DNA from 4 places in the Staphylococcus condimenti genome. Region 1 is predicted to be linked to each of the others. Evidence: riboswitches for the same ligand, from Rfam matches in the RefSeq annotation. Region 1 holds a riboswitch; each other region holds the start of a gene.

Region 1 (7,556 bases):
TTTTTTAATTCGCCTTTAATCGCTGCATCTACCATACGACGAGTATATTTTAAGCTGATACGACGACCAACGCCGTATTTACCACCAGTCCAACCAGTGTTAACTAAATATACTTCAACTTCATGCTTATCAATTAGTTCACCAAGCAATTCAGCATATCTCTTTGGATTTAATGGCAAGAATGGTGCACCGAAACATGTAGAGAATGAAGGTACGGGTTCTGTAATACCGCGTTCTGTACCAGCTAATTTTGAAGTGAATCCACTTAAGAAATGATATAATGCTTGTTCTTTAGTTAATTTTGAGATTGGAGGCAATACTCCGAATGCATCTGCAGTTAAGAATACAATTGTATTAGGATGTGCAGCTTTTGAAGGTTTTGCAATGTTATCGATATAATCAATCGGATATGCTGCACGTGTATTTTCTGTATATTTATTGTCATCGAAGTCGACATTTCCATCTTCTTCAACAACTACGTTTTCTAAAATTGTACCGTAACGGATGGCATCATAAATTTGAGGTTCTTTTTCTTTTGAAAGATTGATTGCTTTAGCATAGCAGCCGCCTTCAATGTTGAAAATACCATTTTTATTCCAACCATGTTCATCATCACCGATTAATTTACGATCTGGTGCTGCAGATAAAGTAGTTTTACCTGTACCTGATAAACCGAAGAATAAAGCTACATCGCCTTTTTCACCTACGTTAGCAGAGCAGTGCATACTCATAATATCTTGTTGAGGTAATAAGTAGTTCATTACTGAGAAGATACCTTTTTTCATTTCACCGGCATATTCAGTTCCCCCAATAAGAATGATACGGTGTTTGAATGAGATAATTACGAATGTTTCAGAAGCGGTTCCATCTTCTTCAGGATTAGCTTTGAAGTGTGGAGCTGAAACAATTGTGAAGTTTGGTTTGATTTTTTCTGCTTCATCTTTTGAACCAGGACGAATAAACATATTATGTGCAAATAAGTTATGCCAAGCCATTTCGTTTACTACTGTCAAACGCAGTTGTGTATCTTGGTCGCTTCCTGCATAACCATTAAAAACATAAAGTTCATCTTTTTGATCTAAGTAATCTAAAACTTTATCGTAAAGTCTTAAGAACTTTTCTTCTTCAATTGGTTGGTTGACTGAACCCCAATCAATTGCATCTCTATAGGAAGGTTCGTTTACAATAAATTTATCTTTAGGAGAGCGTCCTGTATATTGACCAGTCAATTGGTTAATTGCTCCTAATTCTGTCAATTCGCCTTCATTATTGTCTAAAATCTTGTTGTAAAGTTGCGTTTTTGTTAGTTGAAATAGTGATGATGGTTTCTCAATCAAGTGATTCAACTTTTGTAAATTTGTTTGTGCATCTACTGCCATTTTAAAAAACCCCTCCAGCGCGTAAGTAATATAATAAATTGTAAGCCTTTACATTTTCATAGTATAACATAATATTGCCATTATTCCACAATGGATTTGTGAAATTCAATTCGTGTAATTGACAATTTAATTTTGTTTGGGTAGTATTATTTGTAACGGATTCTCTTATCCTGAGTGGCGGAGGGACATGGACCCAACGAAGCCCAGCAACCTCTTCTTAATGGAGAAAGGTGCCAAACCGTTTGCAAATGTCAGATAAAGACGTTTGAACGATAAGAGCGAAAGGACGTCAAAGGGCTTTCTCTCTATGTTTATAGTGGAAAGCCCTTTTTAATTTGAGCTCATAGATAGAGAATTTTCGTAATTAAAAATCAAAAGGAGTCAGTTATGTCGAATAATAGAAGATTATTTACGTCAGAATCTGTTACAGAAGGACATCCTGATAAAATAGCAGACCAAATTTCAGATGCTATTTTGGATGAATTATTGAAGAAAGATCCGAATGCCAGAGTTGCATGCGAAACAGTAGTCACTACGGGAATGGCTATGATTGTCGGGGAAATTTCTACAGCGACTTATGTTGATTTTCCAAAAGTAGTAAGAGATACAGTTGAGGAAATCGGCTATACGCGAGCTAAATATGGTTATGACAGCCAAACAATGGCAGTTATGTCAGCAATTGATGAACAATCACCTGATATCGCACAAGCGGTAGATCGTGCTTTAGAATATAGAAATGAAATCAGTGAGGAAGAAATCGAAGCTACTGGTGCAGGAGATCAAGGTTTAATGTTCGGTTATGCGACAAATGAAACAGATACGTATATGCCGACACCGATTTACTTTTCACATCAATTAGCAAAACGATTATCAGATGTACGTAAAGACGGGACTTTAAAATACTTGCGTCCAGATGGCAAAGTACAAGTTACAGTTGAATATGATGGAAATGATAAACCAGCACGTATTGATACAATAGTTATTTCAACACAACATGCTGAAGATGTAACACTTGATCAAATTCAAGAAGATATCCGCAAGCATGTGATTGACCCAATTGTACCAGCATCATTATTAGATGATGAAACTAAATTCTTTATTAATCCGACAGGCCGTTTTGTTATTGGCGGACCACAAGGTGATGCTGGATTAACAGGCCGTAAAATTATTGTAGATACTTATGGCGGTTTTGCACGTCATGGCGGTGGATGCTTCAGTGGTAAAGATCCAACAAAAGTAGACCGTTCAGCAGCTTATGCAGCACGCTATGTAGCAAAAAATATTGTAGCAGCAGGGCTTGCAGATAAATGCGAAGTTCAACTTGCTTATGCTATCGGTGTAGCAGAGCCTGTTTCAATTTCAATTGATACTTTCGGCACTGGTAAAGTTTCTGAAAGTAAATTGGTCGAAGCTGTGCGTGATAACTTTGATTTACGTCCAGCTGGTATTATCAAAATGTTAGATTTAAAACGTCCTATTTATAAACAAACTGCAGCTTATGGTCACTTTGGCCGTACAGACGTTGCATTGCCTTGGGAACGTGTGGACAAAGTGGATTTATTGAAAGAAGCGGTCCAAGCATAATTTCTGCAATTTTTAAATGAAATTCAGGATTATTATCGATAGAATCGAAACTTTCCTTTATAATGATATTTAAGACAAGTAAAGGAGCGGAATATGTATGGGACCATTGGAAATTGGTTTAGTTGCAGCGATAGTAATAGCTGTTATTTTCTTAATATTATTCTTAACTGCATTAAGCAGCAAAAAGAAAGCACAACAACAAGCAGAAGAACAATATGAAGCGAAAGAAAAAAGCTTGAAAGATAATTACGAAGATGAGCTTGAAAAAGAGCGTGTCGAACATAAGAAAACGGTAACGAAACAACGAGCTGATTTTGATGCTACGGTTGATTCAAAAGATCGTGAAATCGACGCACTGAAACTTTTTTCAAAAAATCATAGCGAATACATCACTGACATGCGTCTTATTGGTATCAGAGAGCGTTTAGTGAAAGAAAAACGTATTCGCCCAGAAGATATGCATATTATGGCAAATATCTTCTTGCCAAAGAATGATATGAATGACATAGAACGTATTAGTCATTTAGTTTTAACACGTACTGGTTTATACATTATTGATTCTCAACTCTTAAAAGGACACGTTTACAATGGAATCAGCAATAAGCAATTTGCTGAATTACCGACAATTGAACACGTCTTTAATGTATTGGATTTAGATCCGCGTACACCGCAAACATTAGTTTTAGATGAAAATGATGATAAACAGACTGCATCATTTGTGAACTATTCAAAACAATTGAATTATGTTGAACAGTTAGCAGATGCTTTACGTCGTGAATTGGATTTGAAATATACACCAATGGCGTTACTTTATTTCAATCCTAAAAATGAAGGTGCTGTGACTATTTCTAACTACGTTCAAAATACAAATACTAAAGTATTAGTAGGCCCAGAACAATTAGACGAATACTTTAATAAATTTGTATTCCATGGACGCATTCAATATAATGTTGAAGATTTATCTCGTATTATGGAAGAAATCGAATCATTCAATTAATGAGCAAAAGCACTATTTACGTATTTTACGTGGATAGTGCTTTCTTGCGTTTTAAAGTTTGAATAGATGCAACGTCGGACAAACATAAGGTATAGTGGAATTATGAATAACAGGGAGAGATGAATATAATGGAATTTATTGAATTTTATAACGGAAATAAAATGCCGATTGTCGGCTTAGGTACATACCGTGTTGAAAATGATGAACAAGCTAAAGAAGCAGTACAATATGCAATAGAACAAGGATATAGAAGTATTGATGCTGCAATGATATATGAAAATGAAGAAAAAGTAGGAGAAGGCATTAAAGCGGGTCTAGCTTCTACTGGATTAAAACGTTCAGATTTATTTATTACATCCAAATTATGGTTAGAAGATTATGGTAGAGAAAATGTATCAGATGCTTACCAAACATCTTTAGATAAATTAGGTTTAGATTACTTAGATTTATATTTAATGCATTGGCCTGGTATGGACGAAGATGTGATGATTGATACTTGGAAAGGGATGGAAGATTTACTCAAAGATAGCAAAGTAAAAAATATTGGTGTTAGCAACTTTAAACCACATCATTTTGAAACACTGCTTTCACATGCTTCTGTTAAACCAGTTATTGATCAAGTAGAATTTCATCCATATTTAGCACAAGAAGATTTAAGAAAATATTTACAAGCGCAACGTATTCAAATGGAATCATGGTCGCCATTAATGAATGCTCAAATTTTAGCTGATGATACATTAAAAACAATCGCAAATGAAGTAGGCAAATCACCTGCTCAGGTTATCATCCGATGGAACATTCAACATAATGTTGTAGTTATTCCTAAATCCGTGACACCTTCTCGTATTAAAGAAAATTTAGAAGTGTTTGATTTTGAATTGTCAGATTCACAAATGGAGCAATTAGATAATTTAAACGAAGAAAAGCGTGTTGGACCAGATCCCGATGATTATTCTGGACATAACGATTAAGGTGACTTAAATGGCTGATTATAAAGGAATGTTATATGGTGCAATGGTAGGGGATGCGTTAGGCGTGCCTGTCGAATTTAAAGATAGAGGCAGTTTTAATATTGATGGTATGATTGGCTACGGTTCGTGTAATCAACCTCCTGGAACATGGTCAGATGACAGTTCGCTAACTTTATGCTTAGCAGAAAATATTAATAATCATGGCGATATAGATAGTTTAATGCAAAAATTTGTTTGCTATCTAAATGATGGTTATTTAACACCGTTCGGTGAAGCATTTGGTGTTGGCAACTCTACAACACAGGCAATTAAAAGATATGAAAATGGTACGCCAGCAGAACAGTGTGGCGGCAAGTCAGAATATAATAACGGAAATGGTGCTTTGATGAGAATTGCACCATTAACCAAGTGTTTATCTGAAGAGATGGCATTAAATCAAATTTTCAACAAAGTAATCGACTATACAAGTATTACACATGGTCATCCGCGTGCAATCACTGCTTCAATCATTTATATAGAAATTTTGCGACACATTGCTTTAGGACATTCTTTTAAAGTGAGTGTTGAAAATACAAACAAAGAATTAAATATGTATCTTAAGCATGACTCTGTACTTTTTGATGAATATAAATGTTATTTCGAAAAAAATTACAGCCAGAATTCAATCAACTATCTAAAAAATATATACACTCTTCTGGATACGTAGTAGATACTTTAGAAGCTGTTTTATGGTGTGTCGGCAATTCTGATAATTTTAAAGATGCTGTACTTAAAGCAGTTAATCTAGGCGGCGACACAGATACTGTCGGGTCTATTACTGGGAGTATTGCAGGTTTATTATACGGTTATCAAGCTATTCCAGAAATATGGATTGAAAATTTGGTAGGTAAAGAAAAGGTCGAACCTATTATTTCAAAATTTATAACTAATTAAAGAAACACTTGAGAACATAAATTTATATGTTCTCAAGTGTTTCTTTTAATTTGCAATAAGGAAACCGAACCAACAAGCGACAAAACAAAGGAGGTATTGTAATGCACTATACATAATAAATAATGTAGGTTTTGGTTGTTCAATCAGCAAGTTTTTCAACTCTAAAGATAAGGTAGAAAACGTTGTTAACCCACCTAAAAATCCAACAATTAATAATGGAGAAGCCCATTCATTAGAAAGAGCAAAACCACTTAATAAACTAATTGCAAAACTACCTGCTAAGTTAACAATTAGGGTAGCTATCGGAATTTCAGAAGGTATACGGCTGCATGCTTGTGTAATAGCAGCTCGAACGACTGCACCTAAACCGCCACCAAGCATGATGAGCAAAATTTTAATCATGGCTTAGTGCACCTCCTAATTTTCCTCCGATATAGCATAATAGGATTCCAAATGTATAGCTTGTAATCGCATATATACCAAGTAATGCATAGTTATGATGTTCAAACATATGTACCAGTTCGAATTGGAAAGTAGAAAATGTAGTTAAAGCTCCTAAAAATCCTGTTGTTATTCCTTTTTTTAAAAGCGAGATTTTTTGGAAAGTTTTCAAAACTAGTGCTGTAATTAAGCCCATTAAAAATGCGCCAGCTAGATTAGCAATGAAAGTGCCGATAGGGAACCCGCTTCCTTGATTCAATTGTGATAAGCCGAATCTTATCAGTGCGCCCAATGCGCCACCGATAAATACATATAAATATTGCACTTTACCGCCTCATTCTTGATTAATAATTAAATTATTGTAGGATTTAAAATCATTGTCAAACAGTTTTAATTATTTTAAAAGACCGAATGATATAAGTGAAGAAGCAATATGAAGGATAATCGTAATTAATAACAGATAAGGTAAAAACTTGCTTGCAGGACGAATCCAATCAGGTCTGTCTTTTGAAAGTTTCATAGATTTATCTGCAAAGATAATCGCAACAATTAAGATAATTGCATTTACAATACTGCTGATCAATATTTTTTTAACGATAGAATCAAACTGATTATTGAGTATTGGATTACGCATATTGAAGTAAAAACTAATAATAATCAATAAAAGCGTAATATAAAAATAAAGTTTTGATTTTGCCATGACAACCTCCATTTCTATCCATTCTTCCATATTATCATATTGAAATAGAGATAAACCATTTCTTTACAAATTCTAAAAATAATATGTTCGAGTTCGCAAAATCGCCTTTTATTTTTGTGCGTGTTATAATCAAGTTATTGAAAAGGAATGAAAGTTTGTAGTAATGATAGGAGGAACTCATTCTATGGTAAAAGCAGATTTAAATGTAGAAGTATTCGCAGATGGTGCAGATATTGAAGAAATGAAAGCAGCCTACAAAAATAACGAAGTAGACGGCTTCACAACGAACCCAAGCTTAATGGCAAAAGCAGGTGTAACAGATTATAAAACATTTGCTGAAGAAGCAGTTCGTGAAATTCCTGATGCTTCAATTTCATTTGAAGTATTTGCTGATGATTTAGAAACAATGGCAAAAGAAGCAGAAATTTTAAAACAATACGGTAAAAACGTATTTGTTAAAATTCCGATTGTAACAACAAATGGTGAATCTACCATTCCATTAATTAAAAAATTATCAGCAGATAACGTTCAACTGAATGTAACTGCAGTTT
Region 2 (7,556 bases), 1.2 Mb from region 1:
GGCGAAATCATTCATACTATCCACGATTTAGATGCAGATGTTATCTCAATCGAAACGTCTCGAAGCCACGGTGCTTTAATTAAAGACTTTGAGGATATTACGTATGATTTAGGTATCGGATTAGGTGTATATGATATTCACAGTCCACGTATCCCGACTGAAGAAGAAATCACAGTTGCAATCAACCGCGGATTGCAAGAAATCGACCGTTCATTATTCTGGGTAAACCCAGACTGCGGCTTGAAAACACGTAATGAAGACCAAGTAAAAGAAGCATTATCTGTCTTAGTATCAGCCGTTAAAAAATTACGCCAAGAACAAGGCCAAGAAACAGCATAAGCCAAAAGAAATTGAGTTGAGCAGTGCATGATTAGGTCTCTCCTTCCCCTAATCATGCTGCTAAACTCAATAATATGAGATATATCCCGCCGATTTATCTCTTAAAAATCAATCTTTTAAGTATTTATTATTTTTAACAAAAACAACAATGCAGCAGCAGCGAGGTGTTTATGATGAGTTATCCTTTATGGGATCAGCTGAAAACTTTGAAAGAAAATAAATGGGTCGATTTGACGCATACATTTGATTCAAAGAGTCCACATTTCAGCGCATTAGAAGAAGCATATATCGATACGATCAGTACAGTACCTGAAGATGGGTTTTTCGTTCAAAGATGGAGTGTTGCGACACAATATGGCACACATATTGATGCACCTATCCACTTTGTAGAACATAAACGTTATTTACATGAGCTCGATTTAAAAGAACTCGTATTGCCCCTTATCGTGCTTGATTATTCTAAAGAAGTAGCGGAAAATCCTGACTTTCGTCTTACACGTCAAGATTTATTAGAGTGGGAAGACCAGCACGGCCGCATTGAACCCGATTCCTTCGTTGCGTTCCGCAGTGATTGGTCAAAACGCTGGCCGAACGTTGAACAATTTGAGAATAAAGATGCTGAGGGCAATCCTCATGCTCCTGGATGGGCATTAGATGCATTACAATTCTTACTTGAAGAACGCGGTGTTAAATCAGTAGGACATGAAACTTTTGATACAGATGCTTCTGTGGATGTCGCAAAACACGGCGACTTAATCGGAGAGCGTTATGTATTAGGCCAAGATACGTTCCAAATCGAATTATTAACAAATCTTGATCAACTCCCTGAAAGAGGGGCAGTGATTTATACAATCAGCCCTAAACCTGCAGATGCACCTGGGTTCCCTGTCCGTGCATTTGCAATCACTCCAGAAAAGCAGTAATGGACAAGCGATCATCCATTAACTGCAGCCATTATGAGTGAAATGATTAAAATAAACATATCGGCTACATGCCCTGGGTCCACAGGAATTGGGGCATGAATCGCCATTGTTCTTAAACCCGATTAAGAACATTCTTTTCATTATCTGGTATATATCTTCACCCGATAAGGATATATACTGAATTTCATTTATTGCCACTTCCCGATAAACGGCAATAACCTAACTCCTTTTACTAATTATAAAAAGAAGACACTGGATATACGGCAGCACCTCCCACCACCCCGTGTGTGTTGTAGCCGTAAATCCAGTGTTCTATTTTTTTGAAGATTATTTCTAAAATTTATATGTAGTAAAAAAAATGAGAGATGAAACAACTTTTGTTGTCTCGCCTCTCATTTTTTCGTTGTGTTTTTGTAACTTTCAAAGTAGTTTGCACAGTGACTTTAACAGTCGCTGCTTATTTATTGTTAAAGAAGACAATGAAAATAGCCGATTATGCTGAGAACATAATCGACTATTTCAATAAGCCTAAGGTAGAATATGGCTCAGACCATACGCCTAACATTTTTACACTCAGTCTTCTTTACCAGGACGTCTGAGTGTTTTTTATTACACCTATATAATAGCACCTTTTGTAACTTCTTATAATTATAATATGTGGCTAAACCGCCTAAACTGTTTGGTATTAATTTACAGTTATTTTTTATACATAGTGCTAAGTGATTTTAACCGCTTCGCTGCTTCATCTAATTGTTCATCATCTAATGCAAGAGAAACACGTACATAATGATTGCCATTATCGCCAAATGGAATACCTGGCGCAACTAATATAGACCGATCTTGTAATAGGAATTCCACAAATTGTTCTCCAGTATAACCTTCAGGTGTCTTTAACCATAAGAATATACCGCCTGTCATAGGTTCATATGGAATAGCACCTTCATCTAAAATAGCAGTCAAGCGATCTCGACGTTTTCTGAACACTTCACTTTGTTGTTCTAAAAAATCATCATAATTATTTAAAGCAAAAGTAGCCGCATCTTGTAATGCACCGAACATGCCAGCGTGGTGATGTGTATGGTATTTCTTCAATGCTTGAATAACATCTTTATTCCCTACCGCAAATCCGACACGATAACCTGACATATTATATCCTTTAGACAGTGAGTAGACTTCTATCGCTACATCCTTTCCATCTTTTGATTGCAAAATGCTCGGATTTTTATGGTCAAATCCAAAGGCAGCATAGGCAAAATCATGTACGATTTTAGTTTGTGTTCCTTTGAATTTTTGAATCGCTTCATCGAACACTCCTTGTGTTACTGTAGAGCCTGTCGGGTTATTCGGATAAGTTAAATAGATAAGCTTCGTTTGTTTCAAGATATCCTCAGGCACTTTATCCCAATCCGGCTGGTAATTCGGAGGTTCTAACTCTAATGCATAGGGATGCGCATCTGCAAATAAAACGCCCGCCAGATAATCCGTATATCCAGGGTCAGGCAGCAACACATAATCTTCTGGATTTACAATACAGTTCGGTAAGCCTACCAGACCATTTTTAGTACCGTATAAAATACATACTTCATCATCTTTATCTAATTCAACGCCATATTGACGTTGATAAAAATCGACAATCGCTTGTTTGAATGTTTCTTTTCCATGGAACGCTCCATATTTCTGGTTTTCAGGAACACGCAAAGCATCTGCAAATTCATCGACAATTCCTTTAGGCGTTTCCCCATCCGGAATACCTACTGCCATGTTGATGAGAGGAAGCGGTCCATGTTCAATCTTTCTTCCCATTGTTTTTCCAAAATAACTATCTGGTATCTTCGCTAACCTTCTTGACATTACCATTCATAGTCCCCCTTTGTTTTGATAGATACATCATACTTGTTTCAAAAAAAGCTATATGTCACTGTATAAGCAACATATAGCTGACTATGTATATGCACCTATCTTTCAAGTTGTACTTGTTGGATGAAGCACAGTGAGGTCAGTCTAAATAACCTTCTGTTGCTGAAGCTTCATAGGGCCAATTCCCTCTGCTTCTCTTGATAAGTTTGATTAATGTAATTAACGCCTTTCATTGTACTAAAAATTCTGACATTTTTCAATTATAGGACTGACCTATAAAAAAACTCCGCAGCAAATAAACTGCAGAGTTTTATAAATATTATTCAGGTTGGCCTTTAGCATCGAATTTTTCTACCGACCCATCTGAATTAACGATATAAGAACCTGCAAGGTTGCCAGACTTATCTACAAATGAAAAGCCCCACTTGCCATCTTCTAATTGTTCAGGTTCTTTATACGTATAAGTGCTTGTATCTAATTTATGACCCTCGTAGTCTTCCACTTTATCAATCACATTAGCACGTGTTACTGTACCGCCTGAACTTGTGCTCTCTTTTGTGTTGCTTTCAGAAGAAGAAGCAGACTTGCTGCTTGTTCCTACTTCAGGTGTTTCACTAATCGAAATCATATTTACCACTTTAGAAAAGTTTGGATTATCCTTATATTTTTCATACAAGTCTTTAAGGTTATAGATTGCACCGTAATCCAATAATTGTTGATACGTATTTGTTCCTTTTTCAGGCATAATAATGATTTGTGAATCTGTCATAGCCATCATCGTAAGATAGTTGCCTTTTGATTCATATGACTCATAAACATCCATATTAGAAGGCTGTCCTGGTACTTGCCCGTCAAATGTTCTTTGGAATTTAATATTTTGGATTGATTCTTGTACCTTGTTCATACTATCCCATTTCTCATAACTATGGTTTAATAATTCTTCTGCGGAAACGGTTGTTTCTGCATACTTTGAATGTCCCACTGCAAACATTGCTAAAGCAATCTTTTCTTTGTTAGTGAGTTGATTAAAGCTTTTGATATTATCAGATGTTTTCTCTGATCCGGAATTGTCATTTTCGCTATTCTTTTCTGAAAACCCTTCTTTATCGGTTTGCTTTTCAGAAGTTTTGTTTTCTTTATGCTGTGCTTCTTGTTTAGTGTCTTCTTTGCTGTCTGATGATTTATTGTCACTATGTCCGCATCCTGAAAGTAAGAGGGTTAAAGTTGCAGAAGCAGCAAACAAATACTTCAATTTCATCTGTTGTTGTCCTCCTATTCAGGTTGGCCTTTAGCATCAAATTTTTCTACTGATCCATCTGAATGAACAATATATGATCCTGCAAGATTGCCTGATTTATCCACAAATGAGAAGCCCCAGCTTCCATCACTCTTTTGTTCAGGCTCTTTGTACGTATAAGTGCTTGTATCTAAATTATGGCCTTCATAATCCTCTACTTTATCAATCACATTAGCACGTGTTACTTTTTCTCCAGAATCTGAAGAATTGCTTTCACTTTCGCTGTCATTACTTGAGTCACTTTCTTTTGGTGCAGGTTCAGATGATTCTGTAAAAGTTATAAGATTTGCTACTTGTTGGAAATTTTTATCTTTATATTGGTTATAAAGATCTTTAACATCATATAATCCGCCCATATTTACTAGATGTTGATACGGGTTAATCCCTTGTGTGCCTGAAATCAATACTTGTGTATCACTGATACCAACCACTAAAGCAAAAGGCCCTCTTGAATCATATGGAGTAGCGTAAAACTTCATATTTGAAGGTGCATTTGGAATCATATCTGGACTAGCTTTAGGTAAAGAAAGTTGTTGAATTGAACGTTGAGTGTCTCCTCCGTTCCCTTTATGAACATAACTATGATTCAGCAACTCACTAGGAGTGACTGTAAATTCAGCTGATTTAGGTGCATATAATGCCAAAGCGACTTTTTCTTGAGGCGTAAGTTGACTTACAGGTTTAACATTTGAGTTTGATTCTTTTTTCGATTCAGAATTTTCATTAGATTGATTTTTGCTAGTTGAGTTTGATGTTGAATTTGAATTTGATTCTTTTTTCTCAGTTTTTTGATTATCGTCTTTTTTAGTCTTTTCTTCATGCTTAGTATCGTTGTCTGATTTTTCTTGTGAACCGCAACCTGCTAATAAAATAGTAAGTGCTGCTGTAGCAGAAAATAAGTGTTTGATTTTCATGTTTGTCCTTTTTCTCCCTTTTTGTTTAATTAACATACACTCTTATTATATATAAAGGGGTGGACATATTGTATACTTCTATTTAAGTTTTTTAAAACAATTTAAAAAAAGTCACTCGCACAATAGCGAATGACTTTTAACGTTTATAAACTCTTATTTTTATTTCTAAGTAATCATCATGATCACGTTCTTTTTGTTCTACATGGATACCGCTTTGTTCTATTTTATCTAAGCTGCTTTGAAGTGTTTCGCGTGCATTTGTTAGATCTTTAGCAAATTGGAATGGTTTGGCTTTTACCTTTTCAGGACCAACCAGTGTTTTCACTCTTGCTTCTGTTTGTTTAACATTCAAATGCTGATCGATAATCGTTTGAACCATTTCTTCTTGTTGTTCGAAAGTTAAGCTGAGTAATGCTCTAGCGTGGCGTTCTGTTATCTTTCCTTCAGAAAGTTTCTGCTTTACTTTAGGAGCAAGTTTCAATAAGCGTAATTTATTAGCAATAAAACTTTGGCTTTTTCCGACACTTTGTGCTAATTCGCTTTGCGTTGTATCTCCAAGTTCTAATAACTTTTGATACGCTTCAGCTTCTTCAACAGCTGATAAATTTTCACGTTGAATATTTTCAATCAATGCTACAACAGCAGTTTCCTCATCTGTCATTTCACGAATGATAACATCCGCATATGCCATTTGATTAGCATTCAATGCTCGGAAACGACGTTCTCCTGCAATGATTTCAAACATACCTTCTTCAATCGGACGCACGACAATGGGTTGAAGCAGTCCATGTTCTTGAATGGATTCAGCAAGTTCATTAATTTTATTTTGATCAAAAACTTGTCTTGGCTGATATCGATTCGGTACAATGCGCTCAATTTGAATGGATTCAACATTATTATTACGTTCTTCTTCTGTATAGCCTGTGATATCTTCGTCTTTATTTGTTAAACCGAAAAGTTTAGAAAAAGGCTTTTTCATTGTCCATTCTCTCCCTCTAAATATACTTATATACTAATATTTATTTCTATTTTAGTAAAGGAGATTTATTAGGTGTACCTGCTTTTCGCGGGTACTTTTTCGGTGTTTTACTGCGTTTTTCAATAATAATCATTTGACGTTCTCCTGCATCACCAGGCAATTCAAATGTTTCAACCGCTTCTACTCTTCCACCGAACACACCAATACCAAATCGAGCTTCTTCTAATTCTTCTTCACCTTTAGAAGATTTCATCGCGATAAAGTGGCCGCCTGTTTTCACTAAAGGCAGACATAACTCGCTTAATACTGAAAGGCGCGCTACAGCTCGTGCTGTTACGATGTCATAAGACTCCCGGTTGTCTCCTCTGGTATTGCCGAAGTTCTCTGCACGTTCATGAACAAAACTGACTCCGCGCAGATCTAATGCATCAGCAAGATGATTTAAGAATTGAATACGTTTGTTTAATGAATCTACAATCGTCACCTTTAATTGTGGAAATACAATTTTCAAAGGAATACTTGGGAAGCCGGCACCTGCGCCGACATCACAAATACTCAATTCCTGATTCATATCAATATAAAATGCTGCTGTGATTGAATCATAAAAGTGCTTTAAATAAACGCCTTCTTCATCAGTAATACTTGTTAAGTTCATCTTTTCATTCCACTCTACAAGCATTTCATAGTAAGTTTGAAACTGCTGCTTTTGTTTATCATTTAATGTTATATCATGTTCTTGAAGCTTTTCAGCCAGCCACTCAACACTCATCTATTTCACCCTTTCAAGTTTACCTTGTTCTAAATATACAAGTAAAATTGAAATATCTGCAGGGTTAACACCTGAGATACGTGAAGCTTGTGCAATGTTCAACGGTTTAACTTCAGCCAATTTTTCTCTTGCTTCACTTGCTAAGCTGTCAATTTTACTATAGTCCAAATCATGCGGGATTTTTTTCTGTTCCATGCGTTTTACTTTTTCAACTTGTTGCAATGATTTATTGATATAGCCTTCATATTTTGTTTGAATTTCCACTTGTTCTTCCACATCTGCTGGAATTTGATGGTCTTCTTCTAAAATATCTAAAATAGCTTGGTAATCCATTTCAGGACGGCGTAATAATTCGATAGCTAAGATACCGTCTTTAAGCGGTGAACCATTACGTGATTTAATTACTTCTTGTGTATGTTCGTTTGGTTTAATACGAATATTAGTAAGACGATTGATTTCCGCTTCGATTTGATCACGT
Region 3 (7,556 bases), 830 kb from region 1:
CATTGGAGATGCTGCTTCAAGTGCTGCTCCTGTGATATCACCAAAATATTCCTCTACTGCATTTCTTCCTAGTCCTTGTTCTTTTGTGTACGGCACATCAGTTACAGGTGCCATCGCAATAACGCGATCAGCTTCATCTGCATTATTCAAGACTAATTGGCCGCCTACAGAGTGACCGATTAAAATAATTTCTTGATTATCAACAAATCTAGATGATTTGAAAGCTTGAAGTGCTTTTTTAGTATCCTCTTCAGGTATCGGCCAAGCATGTTCTCCCCGTCGATATTCAACGTTCGCAACATTATATCCTTCTTTTGTCAGCATTTCTATTAACTTATCATTTAATGAGCGGTCATATTGTTGTCTCCAGTAACCGCCATGAATTAATACGAGCCATTTATCATCATGTTCAGCTAGTGTATCTGGTGCTGGATAAATATCAATTAATTGTTCTTCATGGTCTCCATAATATAATTCTTCCATCATAGTAGCACTCCTAAATTGGTAGTTTTGACATAACATTAAATAATTACCCGATTTATAAAGCTGGCAACCGTAACCCATTTTTTGTCTTGTATTAACTTTTTGAAATACATTCAAAGTTTTTGATTTTTTTATTAAAAACTTGTTGACGGGTAGGTCATCTTCTTATATAATAAATCTTGTGTTAAATATTGCATGGAGAAATACCCAAGTCCGGCTGAAGGGATCGGTCTTGAAAACCGACAGGGGCTTAACGGCTCGCGGGGGTTCGAATCCCTCTTTCTCCGCTACTAAAAAGCTTCGATTCAGAATACTGAGTCGAAGCTTTTTTATGTTTTAAACTATTTCACTAAGCTCTTAAATCTTCAAAACTTGTGCTTGCTATATTAAAAAACGGTCATCCCTATCTCTAGGAATGGCCGTTTAAACTTTTACTTTATTTTAAGCTGTCTGTAATTTCTTTAATTTCTTTTTGTGACAAGTCAACGATTTTTTCACCGTCTTTAGTGTCTTCTTTCAATGCTTTTCTTGCTTCTTTAGAATGATACAACTCAGCAACTTTTTTATATGTTTTGTTATCTTTGTCTTTATCATTTACAGCAATAAGGTTGATGTAAGGTTTAGAAGTATTTGTATCATCTTTTTCCAAGAAGATTGGGTCTTTTTTAGGATCTAATCCTGATTTTGACGCAACACCGTTATTAATAACTGCGATATCTACGTCATCTAAAGAACGTGCTGTTTGTTGTGCATCAACTGCTTTAATATCTAAATCTTTTTTGTTTTCAACGATATCTTTTTTGCTGCCTTTCAAACCGAAGTCTTTAGAAAGTTTGATATAACCTGCATTTTCCAATAATTTCAATGCGCGTGCTTGGTTGGAAACATCATTAGGAATAACAACTTTAGCCCCTTTTTTCAAGTCTTTAATATCTTTGACTTTCTTAGAATAAATACCTAATGGTGCAAAAACAGTTGTACGGATTGGTGTGATATGTGTGCCTTTGTTTGCTTTTTCATACTCATGTAAGAATGCGAAGTGTTGGAATGCGTTCATGTCGATATCCCCATCGTTTAGCGCCTTGTTCGGTACGTTGTAATCAGAGAATTTCTTGATTTCAACGTTGATTCCATCTTTTTTCGCAAGTTCTTTTACTTTATCCCATACTTTTGTGTCATCTGATGCTACCCCTACTGTTACTGTTTTATCATCTTTCTTATTGCCACCGCATGCAGCAAGTACAACAACTAACGCCATTAACAATACTAATATTTTTTTCATATCCTAAATACCCCTTTGTTTGATTAGTTTCTGCGAATTTTCTTAGCCAATACATTCCCGAGAGATTGAATCAGCTGAACCATAATAACTAAGATAACCACTGTGATAATGATGACGATTGTATCAAAACGTTGGTAACCATAAGCTAAAGCCAAGTCACCGATACCGCCACCGCCAACTGCACCAGCCATAGCTGTTGAACCGATTAAACCAATAATTGCAGTTGTAATCGCTAAAATTAATGAACCTAAAGCTTCCGGCATTAAAAAGTAACGAATGATTTGGAAAGGTGAAGCACCCATGGCGTGTGCTGCCTCAATTACACCTGAATCCACTTCTAACAGTGAGTTTTCAACTAAACGTGCAATGTAAGGTGCCACATATACAGTTAAAGGTACAATCGCTGCTGCTGTCCCGATGGATGTTCCAACAATTAATTTTGTGAATGGCACAATCGCAATTAACAAAATAATGAATGGAATTGAACGGAAAATATTAATAATCGGATTCAAAATATGGTAAACTGCGACATTTTCCCATATTCCGTTTTTCTTAGTTACAACAAGCAGTATGCCTAGCGGAATTCCGATTAATGCACCAATTACTAATGATATCGAAACCATCAATAATGTTTGATAGAGTGCTTCCCATAATTGCGATGAATCTAATGATGAACCTAGCATATTATCCAACCTCCTCATATTCGATATGATGTTGTTTCAAATAATCATATGCGCGTTGTTTTTCTTCATCAGAACCTTTAATACGCAATGTTAGATAACCAACTGAAGTATCTTGAATATCAGACATAGAAGCGTAAATCACATTAACATCTAGATTGAATGTTTTAATCAATGTCTGGATAACTGACAAACCTAATTGCGAGCCTTCCATGTACACTTTCACATCTTGATAATTTTCATCTGTCGGCAACTGATGTATCATTTTTTCACTGATATCAGTACTGATAACAGTTGAAACAAAGTTCTTAGCTGTTTTAGTTTTCGGATGACTGAATACATCTAACACTGTTCCTTTTTCAATCACACGCCCTTGTTCCATCACAGCAACCTTGTCACAAATTTTTTGAATAACACTCATTTCATGCGTTATTAATAAAATTGTGACTTCGAATGTTTCATTGACGCGTTTTAAAAGTTGTAAGATAGAATCAGTTGTTGCCGGGTCTAAGGCACTTGTTGCTTCATCACATAATAAAATTTTAGGATCTGTCACGAGTGCACGTGCAATTGCCACCCTTTGTTTTTGACCACCTGAAAGTTCGTTCGGATATTGTGAACCTTTATCTCCAAGACCCACGAAATCAAGCATTTCCTCTACTTTCTCTTTTATGTATTTTTTGTCCTTGCCTTCAAGAATAAGCGGCATTGCCACGTTGCTGAATACCGTTTTTGAATTTAACAAGTTGAAGTGTTGGAATATCATGCCAATATTCTTTTTGACTTTGCGTAGTGCTTTCTTGCTATATTGATCTATTCGATGTCCATCGACGATAACTTCTCCAGACGTTACATCTTCAAGCTTATTCACCATTCTGATCAATGTACTTTTACCTGCGCCGCTATAGCCGATTACACCATAGATTTCTTGGCGTTCTACGGTAAAACTGACATCTTTCAAAGCTTGAATTTCTGTTGAGCGCTTATGGAATGTTTTTATGACATCCTTGAACTCAATCATTGATTAGCCCCCTCTGATAATTTGAAATAAATGAATTTTGCCTCTATTTAGATTTTTATTTTGAAAAATAAAAATTCCGGGGACAATGAAACAAGTCCTCGGAATAATATATCGGCTCGTCTCATCTTCACAGCTCCGCTGTAGGAATTGGCACAGTAATCATTTTTATCGCTGATCCTGCTGCCGAGGTTTCGTAGGGCCTGTCCCTCCACCTCTCTGGATAAGAGTTTATGTATTCAATTCATTTATTTATATTCCATATATTACATTACTGAGTGAAAAAGTCAACATTAATTTTTAGAAAATTGTTAATTTCAACTTAATTCTAAACACTAGAGCGGTAAGCGTTTGCAAGTTTTCAACACAATGATAAATCTACTCAAAATCAGTTCATTTACTATTTTTATTCTTTTCCATTTTTTCAAAAATAAAATTGATTAATAATGTTAAAACAAAAGCAACTATTACGCTGATAACAAGTTCGAAAAGAAAACTCACCCAACTATTTGTTGTAAAGAAATTCTGTATTATAAACCCTACTCCAAATACTAATATCAAAGTAATTGTAAATCTGACTTCTGCTGACACTTTCATCCATTCTCGCTCCTTTGCCTATTCTACGTTCACCTTATCACCTTAGAATACAATTTAAAAATCGTTTCAATAAAGAGAAATGAATGGAGATAAAAAAATTTAAAAGCTTAATTTGAAATTCAAGTTGCGTTAATAGCCTTCTCTGTCATAGTACTTATAATCACGTATTATTGCTTTTTCGTTTGATATTATTAGTAAATCCATTGTTTAAAATCACTTATTTAATTAATCTTAATTTCAAAAATCCTCATAAATTTTATTTTAAATTAATATTCACATTACAGAAATTTTGTGATAGGATGATTTTAATAGTTAAACAGATGACTATTCACTTTCTTTTCAAAGGAGATGATGGTGCTATACAAATTCCACAAAGACACCCTATTTTCTATCCCCAGTCCATTAAACATCTTTTTATCGAAACAAAAACATTTTCATTTCACACACTAAACTTCTTCTGGAGACCATCTTCATCTTAAAATGCACTTTCTAATTTCAAAGCGTAACTTATAGCTCCAACCTCACATATTTACTCATCGTAACAAAAGACATTCTACAACTTATACTTCGTATCATGTCACTTTCAAATTATTTAAATTAACACAAAACAGAATACTAGGAGAACAACAAATGAGAAAAAGAAAAAACCACTTTGATTTTCTACCAAACATCCGTAACAAATATTCAATCAGAAAATTTTCTGTAGGGACAGCCTCCATTATTGTGAGCAGCTTATTCTTTTTAGGCTATTCTCATGAGGCAAGTGCAAGCACTGAAAATATAAATCCTGATACAACTGTGTTATCCTCGGATCACCAAACTTCAGATTCTGCACCTCAAAATGCGCAACCTGCACAAGGTTCTATTGAAGAAACACCAAAAACAGCAACCGCAGATGAAAAAAATCCAAACCTTACATCCGCTAACTTAAATGCTACTGGAACAACAACTAATCCCACTCAGAATTCAAATACCATCCAAGAAGACAAAACAGATACTTCAAATAAAGTTGAAAACTCATCAGACAACCCAGATAACGCTTTAAAAACAATTGATTCAACAAAACCTGCTGTACCTGCTCAAGATAATACTCAACCAAAACCTCAAAAAGAAGTAACTGCAGACACAAACAACACTGAATCATCAACAATACAAGAACAAGATACGCATCAAAACGTTGAAGCAGATAACAATCAATCCCAATCATCTAATGAAGCTGCTATAAACAATCCCGCTCCAAAACCTGATGTCACTGTTTCAACTCCCCAACCTCAAACACCTGACTTAACTTCTCAATCATCAAAACTTTCAACTTCCAGCACAAATGCAACAGATGAAATGATTGGACCAGATCCAACAATACAAACTAATGTCAACAAAGCTTCTGATCTTCCTGCTTTATCAAAAGAACAAGTCAATAATATCAATCATCAAATTACATGGTTAGATTTTTCAGATACAAATGCTATTTCAAATTACGGACAAAGCGATACGGGACAAATGGCACTGCAAGTCGGTACAAAATACGAAAAAGAAATTATGCCAGGTCTTGTGGTAACAGCTACAGTTAAATCTTTACAACCTTTTGAATCAACACCGATTTATGAACGTCGTGCTGAAGGAGATGCTGATTCTGGTTATAACCCGAAAGCTACTAATATTGTCAGAAAAGATGCGCATGATGATGAAATCGATAAACCTGCCTATGTAGTGGTCACAAAACAAGATCCAAATTGGTCTCATTTGAAAAAAGCAGGAGTAGATACGGGTGAAGGACTGACAAATTTCGGTTCTAATAGAAACTATGGTAATGTCGGTGCAACTTTTGAAGTTAAAACTACTTACAATGGCCGAGAAGTACCTGCTAATATTGTCATGTCCGATGGAGAAGAAGCTAAAAATATCGAAGCGCTGATTTATACTACGAACGGATCAGGTTGGGAATTGTTTGCGAATGTCAAAAATGAAGGCAATCCAGAAAATTATCATCCCATTACTGCTGATGATGGTTATTTTATAGATTCAATTGACAAAGGTGAACATGGTAAAGGTAAATATTATGTTTCCCCTGATAAAAACTTCGGCGGTTTAGGTACTCAAATTTTTGGTCCCAACCAAACAAGACAAGACCATAACAGTGTACCAATAGTTGTCACTACAGGCGCAACTGAAGTTTCCTTCTTTGTAAACTCAACTGGAATACAAACCGTTCAAATGGGCTTTGTTATTTTAGATAAAGGTGATGCCCCTGCTTCTTATGGTGAAGCAATTCACGCTATAACTGAAAATACAAATGTCAGCCAACCATTTTTAGGTACACAAAAAGCAGATATTGATTTTGATGAACTGAATAAACAAGCAATCGCCTGGCAAACAGATGACATCAACACTCCAACAAGCGCCAAAGCAGCTGATGAAGGTGAACAACAATTAGTTGGCGCAAATCAAAATTATGTCGTTTATAATGCTGCCAATCAAACTTACGCATTAGATATCATCGCAAACACAGGTGATAACGACACTTCATATGTGCGTGGATGGGGTGATTATAATCATAATGGCGTATTCGATTCAAACGAAGCATCAGAACTTGTGTCACTTAGCAGAACTGGAGATGAAGGTAAAAAAATCACTTTATTATTCCACAACGCACCTCAAGTTACAGATACCTCTCTTAACTATTTAGGCGTAAGAGTCCGCACTTCTCTTGCTGAAGATTCAGTCAATCTTCCAAATGGTGTTGCATATTCGGGAGAAGTTGAAGATTTTGAAATTAAAGTCATTCACCCGCCAAGAGGCGAAAAGTCTGAAACTACAGGACTTCAAGGTCAAACACAAACTTCTAAAGCAATATTTAATGCTTTTGGACGTGTAGATAAAGAGTGGCCAAAAAAAAAATACAATAGACACTGTTAAAGCAATACAAATCGTAGATACCGATGGAAAATTAGTTTCATCATTAACTGTACCAAATGAAGGTCAATATGATGTGACACCAGATGGCACAATTACATTTACGCCTGATCCTCAATTCAAAGGTACCGCAAAAGGTATTGTTTTACGCGCTACTGATTTAAACGGAAATACATCCGGTTGGACAAGTAACACAGATGAGAATAATTTAGAAAATATCAATCAAGGCATCAATGGTAAAACAACAATGGATGCTGTTTATATTCCAACTGTTACACCTGTGACACCAACAGCCGAGCCTGCTGAAACTACAGGTCTTCAAGGGCAACCGCAAATCGGAACACCTGTATTCAAAGGAGGTAACCCCTTAGTTCCGATTAATGAAACAATCGCACCTCAATTAATCGATCCAAACACAGGAAGCAAAGTTTCTAAGTTAGCTATCCCTGATGAAGGCACTTATATCGCAAATAATGATGGCACAATTACCTTCACACCTGAACCTCAATTTACAGGAAAAGCATCTCCAATCACTGTCGAACGCGTCGATACTAACGGAACAGCTGTTCAAACCACTTACACA
Region 4 (7,556 bases), 1.1 Mb from region 1:
TAGGCGATCAAAGTATCGGATTTGTGCTTATTCAACAATTCGTTATTAGTTTCGGATTCTTGTTGCCAGTAAGTGCACCGCAAAATATGCTTGCATATGGTACAGGTACATTTACAGTTAAAGACTTCTTAAAATCTGGTGTTCCATTAACTATTGTAGGTTATATTCTTATTGTTATTTTCAGTATGACGTATTGGAAATGGTTGGGACTTATTTAAAAAGTGAAGTTCGGTAAAATAATAAATATTAATTTTTAGTAATATAAGAAGCGCACAGACAGTTAAAAAAACTAGTCTGTGCGCTGTATTGTTTAAAAAACAAAAAAGCAAACATATAACGCTATATATTCAAAGAAAGTCAGTAAATACATATATTTTAACCGTAGTTTTACACCAATTGGAACTTCCCATTTCGGATAATGTTGTTCATAATAAGTGATTTGCAGTAAAAACAACCCTATTCCTAGAGGCAACAACATAAGACCGATACTGACTGGATATGAAAAACCAATTTTACGGATAAGATGTCCGATAATCATTTGAAATAAAACGATAATGGCTAAAAAAATTCCTAGATAGACTGTCATTTTACCATGCGCACTCCTTTAATTAAGATCAAGAATAGGAATTGTAATACTGTCATCAAAAAGATAAAGAATACACCTCGAGTATCAAGCAAAGTCATCACATCACGGAAGATGGATAAGGGCTGGTTGACTAAATAGACTGTGTGCAAGCGTAAAAATCGGCCCATGAAAATGCCTAAACTATTTGTGAAAACCAAGATGATTACAATGAGGTAATTAAACACGGGTTTATCTGTTAAATGCAGCAGTTTCATATAAATAAGTGCATATAAATAAAGTGCAAATAGAACACCTGATACTAAGAATGTAAAATACATCCATTCCGTTGGACGTGCACCATTATAAATGTTGAAACCAAATTGATTGATATGAATGAGATCTGTAACCATATAGAACGTATTTGGAAGTATCAAGATAAAGATTACAGTGAATACAATAAATAATGGCCATTCAAATGTTCTTTTAGGTAAAAATAATGGAAGCAGTAGTGCTAATTCAAAAGGTATATATGCTAAAAAGAGATTCAGTGCCATAAAACCATAAAAATGATTTAAAGGAAAAGTTAATAATAATAACAGCACAAAGAGTATTCTAGCAATATAGCGAGATTGCATAATTGATGCCTTCTTTCTACGATCGTAACGAATAATTTTAAATTTATATTAGTCATATTGTAATTTGGATCATTCAGACTTATTTGTTTATGTTACAGAGTTTTGAACATGATATCAATTTAAAAGGACAGTAAATACCTAACTAAAGTGTTATATAAAAGTGATGGATTTTGAATTTTTAATTTAGGGAATAACACAAGAAATTGCAATATTGCTATAAAATGTATCTATTGAGCGTTAGGGAGACTATGGTGTATAATGGGTAGTCATTAAAAATTTAGGTGCAAATAAGCAATAAAGGAGGACATCATGAGTAAGCAATTAATCACATTATATTTTAATATATTTCTTGTTTTCTTAGGTATCGGATTAGTTGTACCAGTATTACCAGTATATTTAAAAGATCTTGGTTTAAATGGAAGTGATTTAGGAATTCTTGTTGCGGCCTTTGCATTGGCCCAAATGGTTATTTCGCCATTTGGTGGTAACTTAGCAGATAAATTAGGTAAAAAATTAATTATTTGTATTGGGCTCGTTCTTTTTTCCGTTTCGGAATTTATTTTTGCAATGAGCAGCAATTATACTTTATTAATTATTTCAAGAATTATCGGCGGTTTCAGTGCAGGTATGGTAATGCCGGGGGTTACTGGAATGATTGCGGATATTTCTCCTGCTAAAGATAAAGCGAAGAACTTCGGATATATGTCAGCCATTATTAACTCAGGATTCATATTAGGCCCCGGACTTGGCGGTTTTATGGCAGAGTTTTCACACCGTTTACCGTTCTATTTTGCAGGAACTTTAGGTATTGCAGCTTTCATTTGTTCGATCTTTTTTATACATGGTGCAAAACGTCAAACAACAGATGGTTTTACTCACTTTGAACCGCAAGAATTGGCTAAAATCAATGTTAAAGCTTTTATCACACCAGTGATTATTACTTTTGTATTAGCTTTTGGTCTATCAGCGTTTGAAACATTATTCCCGCTTTATACAGCAGATAAAGCGCACTATACACCTAAAGATATTTCAATTTCAATCACTGGAGGCGGAATTTTAGGTGCTGTTTTCCAAATCTTTTTATTTGATAAATTTATGAAATACTTTAAAGAATTGACATTCATACAACTCGCATTATTTTATTCAGCTTTAGTCTTATTCTTTTTAATTATTGCACATAGTTATTGGTCTATCATGCTTATCAGCTTTATTGTATTTATCGGTTTTGATATGATCCGCCCAGCAGTCACTAATTATTTTTCAAACATTGCAGGAAACCGACAAGGTTTGGCTGGTGGGTTGAACTCGACTTTTACCAGCATGGGTAACTTTATTGGACCTTTAGTTGCAGGAATCTTGTATGATTTTAATTTTGAATTTCCATTATACATGTCGATTGCTGTCATGTTATTAGGAATATTTATTATATTTGTTGAGAAAACGATTAGAGAAAAAAATAAACTCAAAAAGGTTGATAATAAGGCTTGAAACATAGATTGTTTCAGCTTTATTATTCACTTTTATTTTTCAGAAAAATTAAAAATTTAATTGACGGTGTTTATTGATAATGATAGGATAAAAATAATTCAATTAATCAAACTCTTATCCAGAGTGGCGGAGGGATGTGCCCGACGAAGCCCAGCAACCATCGTATAACGAAAAGGTGCTAATTCACATTAAGCGAAAGCTTATAAAGATGAGAGAAAGTAATTAAGACTTTCTCTTTTTAAAGGGAAGGTCTTTTTCATCGTGATGTAAGAGTGGATTAAATTGGAGAACTCTTACATAGGATGGTGTCCATAGATATGAAAAAATTAATAAGCGTCTTAACTTTAGTAGTGATTGCATTTACGCTTTCAGCTTGCGGTCAAAGTAATAGTGCAGAGAATAAGAAAATAACAGTGGCAGCTTCTCCTGCTCCTCACGGTGAAGTATTAGAGCATGCGAAAGAAGAAATGAAGAAAAAAGGGTACGACTTAGAAATCAAAGTCGTCAATGATTATAAAGTGCCTAATAAATTGTTGGATAAAGGTGACGTTGATGCTAACTTATTCCAGCACGTACCTTATTTAAACGCAGAGAAAAAATCTCATGGATACAAAATTGAAGAAGTAGGCAAAGTATTTACGACACCAATGGGTGTATATAGTAAAAAATATAAAGACATTAAAGATATCCCAGAAGGTTCTACGATATATGTTTCAAATAACCCTGCCGAAGAAGGACGCTTCTTGTCATTTTTCGTTAACGAAGGTTTAGTGAAACTTAAAAAAGGTGTCAAAATTGAAGATGCTAAATTTGATGACATTGTTGAAAATAAAAAACACCTGAAATTTAATAATCAACAAGGTGCAGAATTCTTACCGAAAACTTATAAAAGCGGAGAAGGTGCAGCTGTGATTATGAACTCTAATTACGCAATGGACAATGGTTTGAAACCTTCTAAAGATGCGATTGTTATGGAAGATAAATCATCGCCGTTCGCGAATATTCTCGCAGTAAAAGAGGGTCATAAAAACGATAAAAATTCCAAGAATTAATTAAAGTCTTGCAATCTAAAGATATGAAAAACTTCATTGAGAAAAAATATGGAAAAGATGTAGTTCCATATGAAGCAAAATAACTGACAACTTGGAGGTAATCAAATGACAAAATTAGGAATTATCGGGACAGGACGTGTAGGCAGTCAAGTATTAACGGACGCACAATATTTAGGAATCTTTTCAGAAATAGTTTTGATAGATACGAATGAAGATTTGGCGAAAGGTGAGGCTCTGGATCATCGTCATTTACAAGGGTTGGGACATACACACCATGTCGATATTTATAGTGGTAACTATCAAGATTTATCAGATGCAGATATCGTAATCGTATCGGCAAGCGCGCCTTCTACGCCAGAGATGGCAGATAGAACGTTATTGACGCGTGCGAATAGTTTAATCGTACATTCAGTTTTTCAACAATTATCTGAGGTTAATCAAGAAGCAGCCATTATTTTGATTTCGAATCCAGTAGATGCTATGACATTGATTGCACAAGAAGCGGGTTACCCAGCACATAAAGTCATTGGAACTGGAACAAATTTAGAGTCGTCGCGTTTTCGTACTTTAATTGCAGATCATTACAATGTGGATCCTAAGAGTGTTGAAGCATTTGTATTAGGTGAACATGGATCCCATGCAGTACCGATTTGGAGTCGAGTTCGTATTGCTGGTATTGAATTGTCTGAATTTGAAACATTAACCAAAAGTACACCGATAGATAAAAAAGCAGTTTCAAAACGCATAGATGAAGTGGCCTTTGAAGTATTCAAGAAGAAAGGCTGGACCAATTCTGCTATTTCAAGATCAGCTGTTCAGTTGGCACAAGCAATTTTATTAGATGAACATACAATTGAACCTGTCAGTGCCTCTGTAAACGGAGAATATGGATTAACAGGTGGAGCGCTCAGCTTATTATCTTTAATTGATAAGAATGGTATCGCAAAACGTTTGCCAATTTCATTGCACCCTGACGAGCTTCAGCAGCTTAAAGATGCACATACATTTATTAAAGAAGCTGTAGAACAAGCGCATAAGGAGATTGAAAATATATCATAAGCAACAAGCTTGTAAGTTTTGTTGAATGTTTGTAACATAAAAGAATTAAAAAACTAGGGAAAATTACGTACTTTACTTTGATAGTTGTGAAGTACGTATTTTATTTTGAACAAAGCGCTTGAATAACAACGATGAAAACAGTTACATAAAAAAGGTATGTCACCATTTCAAAAGTATCGTTTGTGTTACATTTATTACGTATATTACATTTGGTTTAAATAGCATACCACATAAAGATTTGGCATAGTTTCTGTGTTAATATTGTAAACACAATGATAGAACTATGAGGGAAGTAGAATGAAAACAGTTATTTTATGGATTTATGCTGGCATTCTGACTTGTTGTCTGGTATTTCTACTTGTCTTAGTATCTAATGAATCAGAACTTGCTAAGTTCCAAAATAGCGTTTCAACGTTTATGCAAGGGGAACAAGTTTCTTCAAGCGATACAAAAGATAGTGGAACGCCGCCGACTTATAGTGCGGTTGCAGGAAATAACATCAATCATCAGACACATTCAGAAAGTAAGCAACATACTGAAAAACAAAATGCAGACAAGACATTTGTAATCTCACTTACATCTGTCAACTTGAAAATGAGTCACTATTTATTTGAAGACCTTTCGTCACAAGGTGCCCATGACACAAGACTTCGCTAAGTGCGAATGTTTACATAATGTCAGGCGCCTTGTTTTTTTGTCTAAAATTTTAATATAGTACTATAAGTTCCTTTTAATGGATTTAAAATGCTATATTTGAATTGTGAGGTGAATGACATGAAACAGAAGAAAACGAATGCAATGCGTATACTTGAAAATGAAGGTGTTGATTACGAAGTGCGCACCTTTAAACTAGGAAAAGAACATTTAGAGGGGAAAGAAGTCGCTGAATTGATAGGCGCCTCTTCAGAGCAGGTGTTTAAAACGCTTCTTTTTATTAATAATAACCATGATCCTTATGTGTTTGTTATTCCTGTTGAAGGTAACTTAAATATGAAACATGCAGCTCAAGCGGTTGGTGAAAAGAAGCTGCATCTATTACCTCTATCAGAGCTTACTAAAGTAACAGGATATATAAGAGGCGGTTGTTCACCTGTAGGCATGAAACATTTATATCCTACTGTAATTGATGCGTCTGCTGAGCAGCAGAAGACCATCTTTGTCAGTGCAGGACATCGTGGTGTTCAAATGGAAGTAAATGTTGAAGACTTAGCTAAGGTGACAAAGGCAAAAATAGCAGATGTAGCAAATCATCATGTTAACTAAGGAAGATGGACAAAAGTTCATCTTCTTTTATTTGTCACAAAATGATTGTTTTTGAATGAAAATGAAAGTTTTTGGTTGAAATTTGTAAGCGGAAACATTATAATAAAATAGAAATGAGGTGGCGATATGATTACTGAGAAACGATTTGAAGTCATCATTAACTTATTAAAAGAAAAAGAATTTCTCACTTTGCAAGAGCTTATTAAAATGACTGGATGCAGCGCTTCTACTATTCGGCGCGATTTGTCTAAGTTACAGCAGCAAGGTAAATTGCAACGTGTGCATGGCGGTGCAACTTTGAAAACAACGTCTCTTAATGAGCCGAAATTATCTGAGAAGCAAGTACGCAATACGCAAGAAAAAAGAGAAATTGCTAAAATTGCGGCCATGAAAATAGAAGATAATGATTGTATCTATATTGATGCAGGATCTTCAACATATGAAATGGTTGAGTATATCACTGCAGAGAATATAGTTGTTGTAACTAATGGCTTAACGCATGTTGAAGCATTATTGCAAAAAGGATTTAAAACAATCATTGTCGGCGGAGATGTGAAAGCTAACACACTTGCTGCAGTAGGACCAAAAGCAATCGAAACTATAAAAAGGTATCATTTCGACAAAGTGTTTATCGGCATGAATGGTGTTGATTTAGAAAAAGGATTGACCACACCTGATGAGCAAGAAGCTTATGTAAAAGAAACGGCGATGAAATCTGGTGCACAGATTTATATATTAATTGATTCATCCAAATTCGCGCATACATATTTTGCTGATGTTCAAATACCGCAAAATAAACATGCTTTGCTTTTAACATCTGAAAAAGCACTTCAACGTCAAGATATTAAAGCATATCGCAATCGATTTGTAATAAAAGGAGGACAATCATGATCTATACAGTAACATTTAATCCATCTATTGATTATGTAATGAAAGTTGATGGGTTTAACACTGGTGGTTTGAATCGAGCAGCTGCCACTTATAAATTTGCAGGCGGTAAAGGAATTAATGTATCACGTGTACTTCAAACACATGGTACAACTTCAACTGCATTAGGATTTATCGGCGGTTTTCCAGGAAAATTCATTAAAGATGCATTAGAAAAAGCAGAAATTCCAACTGGGTTTATTGAAGTAGATGAAGATACGCGTATCAACGTTAAGCTTAAATCAGGTAATGAAACAGAAATCAATGCGAATGGACCAACAATTTCTGAAGATGCTTTCCAAGCTTTACTTTCTCAAATAAAACTTACTACACCAGAAGATACAGTGGTGGTTGCGGGAAGCGTACCAAAAAGTATCCCGGACGATGCTTATGAACAAATTGCTCAGATTACAAAAGAAACGGGCGCGAAATTGGTTGTGGATGCAGAAAAACATTTAGTAGAAGCAGTACTTCCTTATCATCCGTTCTTTATCAAACCGAATAAAGATGAATTAGAAGTCATGTTTGATACTGAAATTAATTCAGACGCAGATGTTGTACGTTTCG

The links. A riboswitch is a leader RNA that binds a small molecule or an ion and turns the genes downstream of it on or off. The one in region 1 is predicted to bind S-adenosylmethionine.
Region 2: linked by a shared signal. The riboswitch ahead of A4G25_RS07775 (aminotransferase class I/II-fold pyridoxal phosphate-dependent enzyme) and the one ahead of metK (methionine adenosyltransferase) in region 1 are both predicted to bind S-adenosylmethionine.
Region 3: linked by a shared signal. The riboswitch ahead of A4G25_RS09250 (methionine ABC transporter ATP-binding protein) and the one ahead of metK (methionine adenosyltransferase) in region 1 are both predicted to bind S-adenosylmethionine.
Region 4: linked by a shared signal. The riboswitch ahead of A4G25_RS05970 (MetQ/NlpA family ABC transporter substrate-binding protein) and the one ahead of metK (methionine adenosyltransferase) in region 1 are both predicted to bind S-adenosylmethionine.

The regions. Positions count from the first base shown of each region.
Region 1 is NZ_CP015114.1:86,058-93,613, forward strand. Features, by position in the region: gene pckA (phosphoenolpyruvate carboxykinase (ATP)) at 1-1,379, opposite strand, end outside; SAM riboswitch class I at 1,542-1,658, shown strand; gene metK (methionine adenosyltransferase) at 1,767-2,963, shown strand; gene A4G25_RS00590 (NERD domain-containing protein) at 3,061-3,960, shown strand; gene A4G25_RS00595 (aldo/keto reductase) at 4,089-4,931, shown strand; gene A4G25_RS00600 (ADP-ribosylglycohydrolase family protein) at 4,942-5,637, shown strand; gene A4G25_RS13295 (ADP-ribosylglycohydrolase family protein) at 5,562-5,864, shown strand; gene A4G25_RS00605 (fluoride efflux transporter FluC) at 5,910-6,266, opposite strand; gene crcB (fluoride efflux transporter CrcB) at 6,259-6,630, opposite strand; gene A4G25_RS00615 (hypothetical protein) at 6,700-7,005, opposite strand; gene A4G25_RS00620 (transaldolase) at 7,190-7,556, shown strand, end outside.
Region 2 is NZ_CP015114.1:1,543,054-1,550,609, forward strand. Features, by position in the region: gene metE (5-methyltetrahydropteroyltriglutamate--homocysteine S-methyltransferase) at 1-339, shown strand, start outside; gene A4G25_RS07770 (cyclase family protein) at 510-1,262, shown strand; gene A4G25_RS07775 (aminotransferase class I/II-fold pyridoxal phosphate-dependent enzyme) at 1,959-3,119, opposite strand; SAM riboswitch class I at 3,215-3,326, opposite strand; gene A4G25_RS07780 (hypothetical protein) at 3,439-4,377, opposite strand; gene A4G25_RS07785 (hypothetical protein) at 4,392-5,330, opposite strand; gene noc (nucleoid occlusion protein) at 5,467-6,309, opposite strand; gene rsmG (16S rRNA (guanine(527)-N(7))-methyltransferase RsmG) at 6,356-7,078, opposite strand; gene mnmG (tRNA uridine-5-carboxymethylaminomethyl(34) synthesis enzyme MnmG) at 7,079-7,556, opposite strand, start outside.
Region 3 is NZ_CP015114.1:1,913,133-1,920,688, reverse strand. Features, by position in the region: gene A4G25_RS09270 (alpha/beta hydrolase family protein) at 1-486, opposite strand, end outside; tRNA gene A4G25_RS09265 (tRNA-Ser) at 681-770, shown strand; gene gmpC (dipeptide ABC transporter glycylmethionine-binding lipoprotein) at 920-1,765, opposite strand; gene A4G25_RS09255 (methionine ABC transporter permease) at 1,789-2,448, opposite strand; gene A4G25_RS09250 (methionine ABC transporter ATP-binding protein) at 2,450-3,466, opposite strand; SAM riboswitch class I at 3,585-3,693, opposite strand; gene A4G25_RS09245 (hypothetical protein) at 3,857-4,060, opposite strand; gene A4G25_RS09240 (YSIRK-type signal peptide-containing protein) at 4,691-6,976, shown strand; gene A4G25_RS09235 (cadherin-like domain-containing protein) at 6,936-7,556, shown strand, end outside.
Region 4 is NZ_CP015114.1:1,178,414-1,185,969, reverse strand. Features, by position in the region: gene A4G25_RS05990 (SLC13 family permease) at 1-218, shown strand, start outside; gene A4G25_RS05985 (hypothetical protein) at 311-586, opposite strand; gene A4G25_RS05980 (DUF1361 domain-containing protein) at 583-1,200, opposite strand; gene norA (multidrug efflux MFS transporter NorA) at 1,510-2,688, shown strand; SAM riboswitch class I at 2,800-2,903, shown strand; partial or broken gene A4G25_RS05970 (MetQ/NlpA family ABC transporter substrate-binding protein) at 3,006-3,823, shown strand; gene A4G25_RS05965 (lactate/malate family dehydrogenase) at 3,846-4,799, shown strand; gene A4G25_RS05960 (hypothetical protein) at 5,097-5,456, shown strand; gene ybaK (Cys-tRNA(Pro) deacylase) at 5,574-6,062, shown strand; gene A4G25_RS05950 (DeoR/GlpR family DNA-binding transcription regulator) at 6,189-6,953, shown strand; gene pfkB (1-phosphofructokinase) at 6,950-7,556, shown strand, end outside.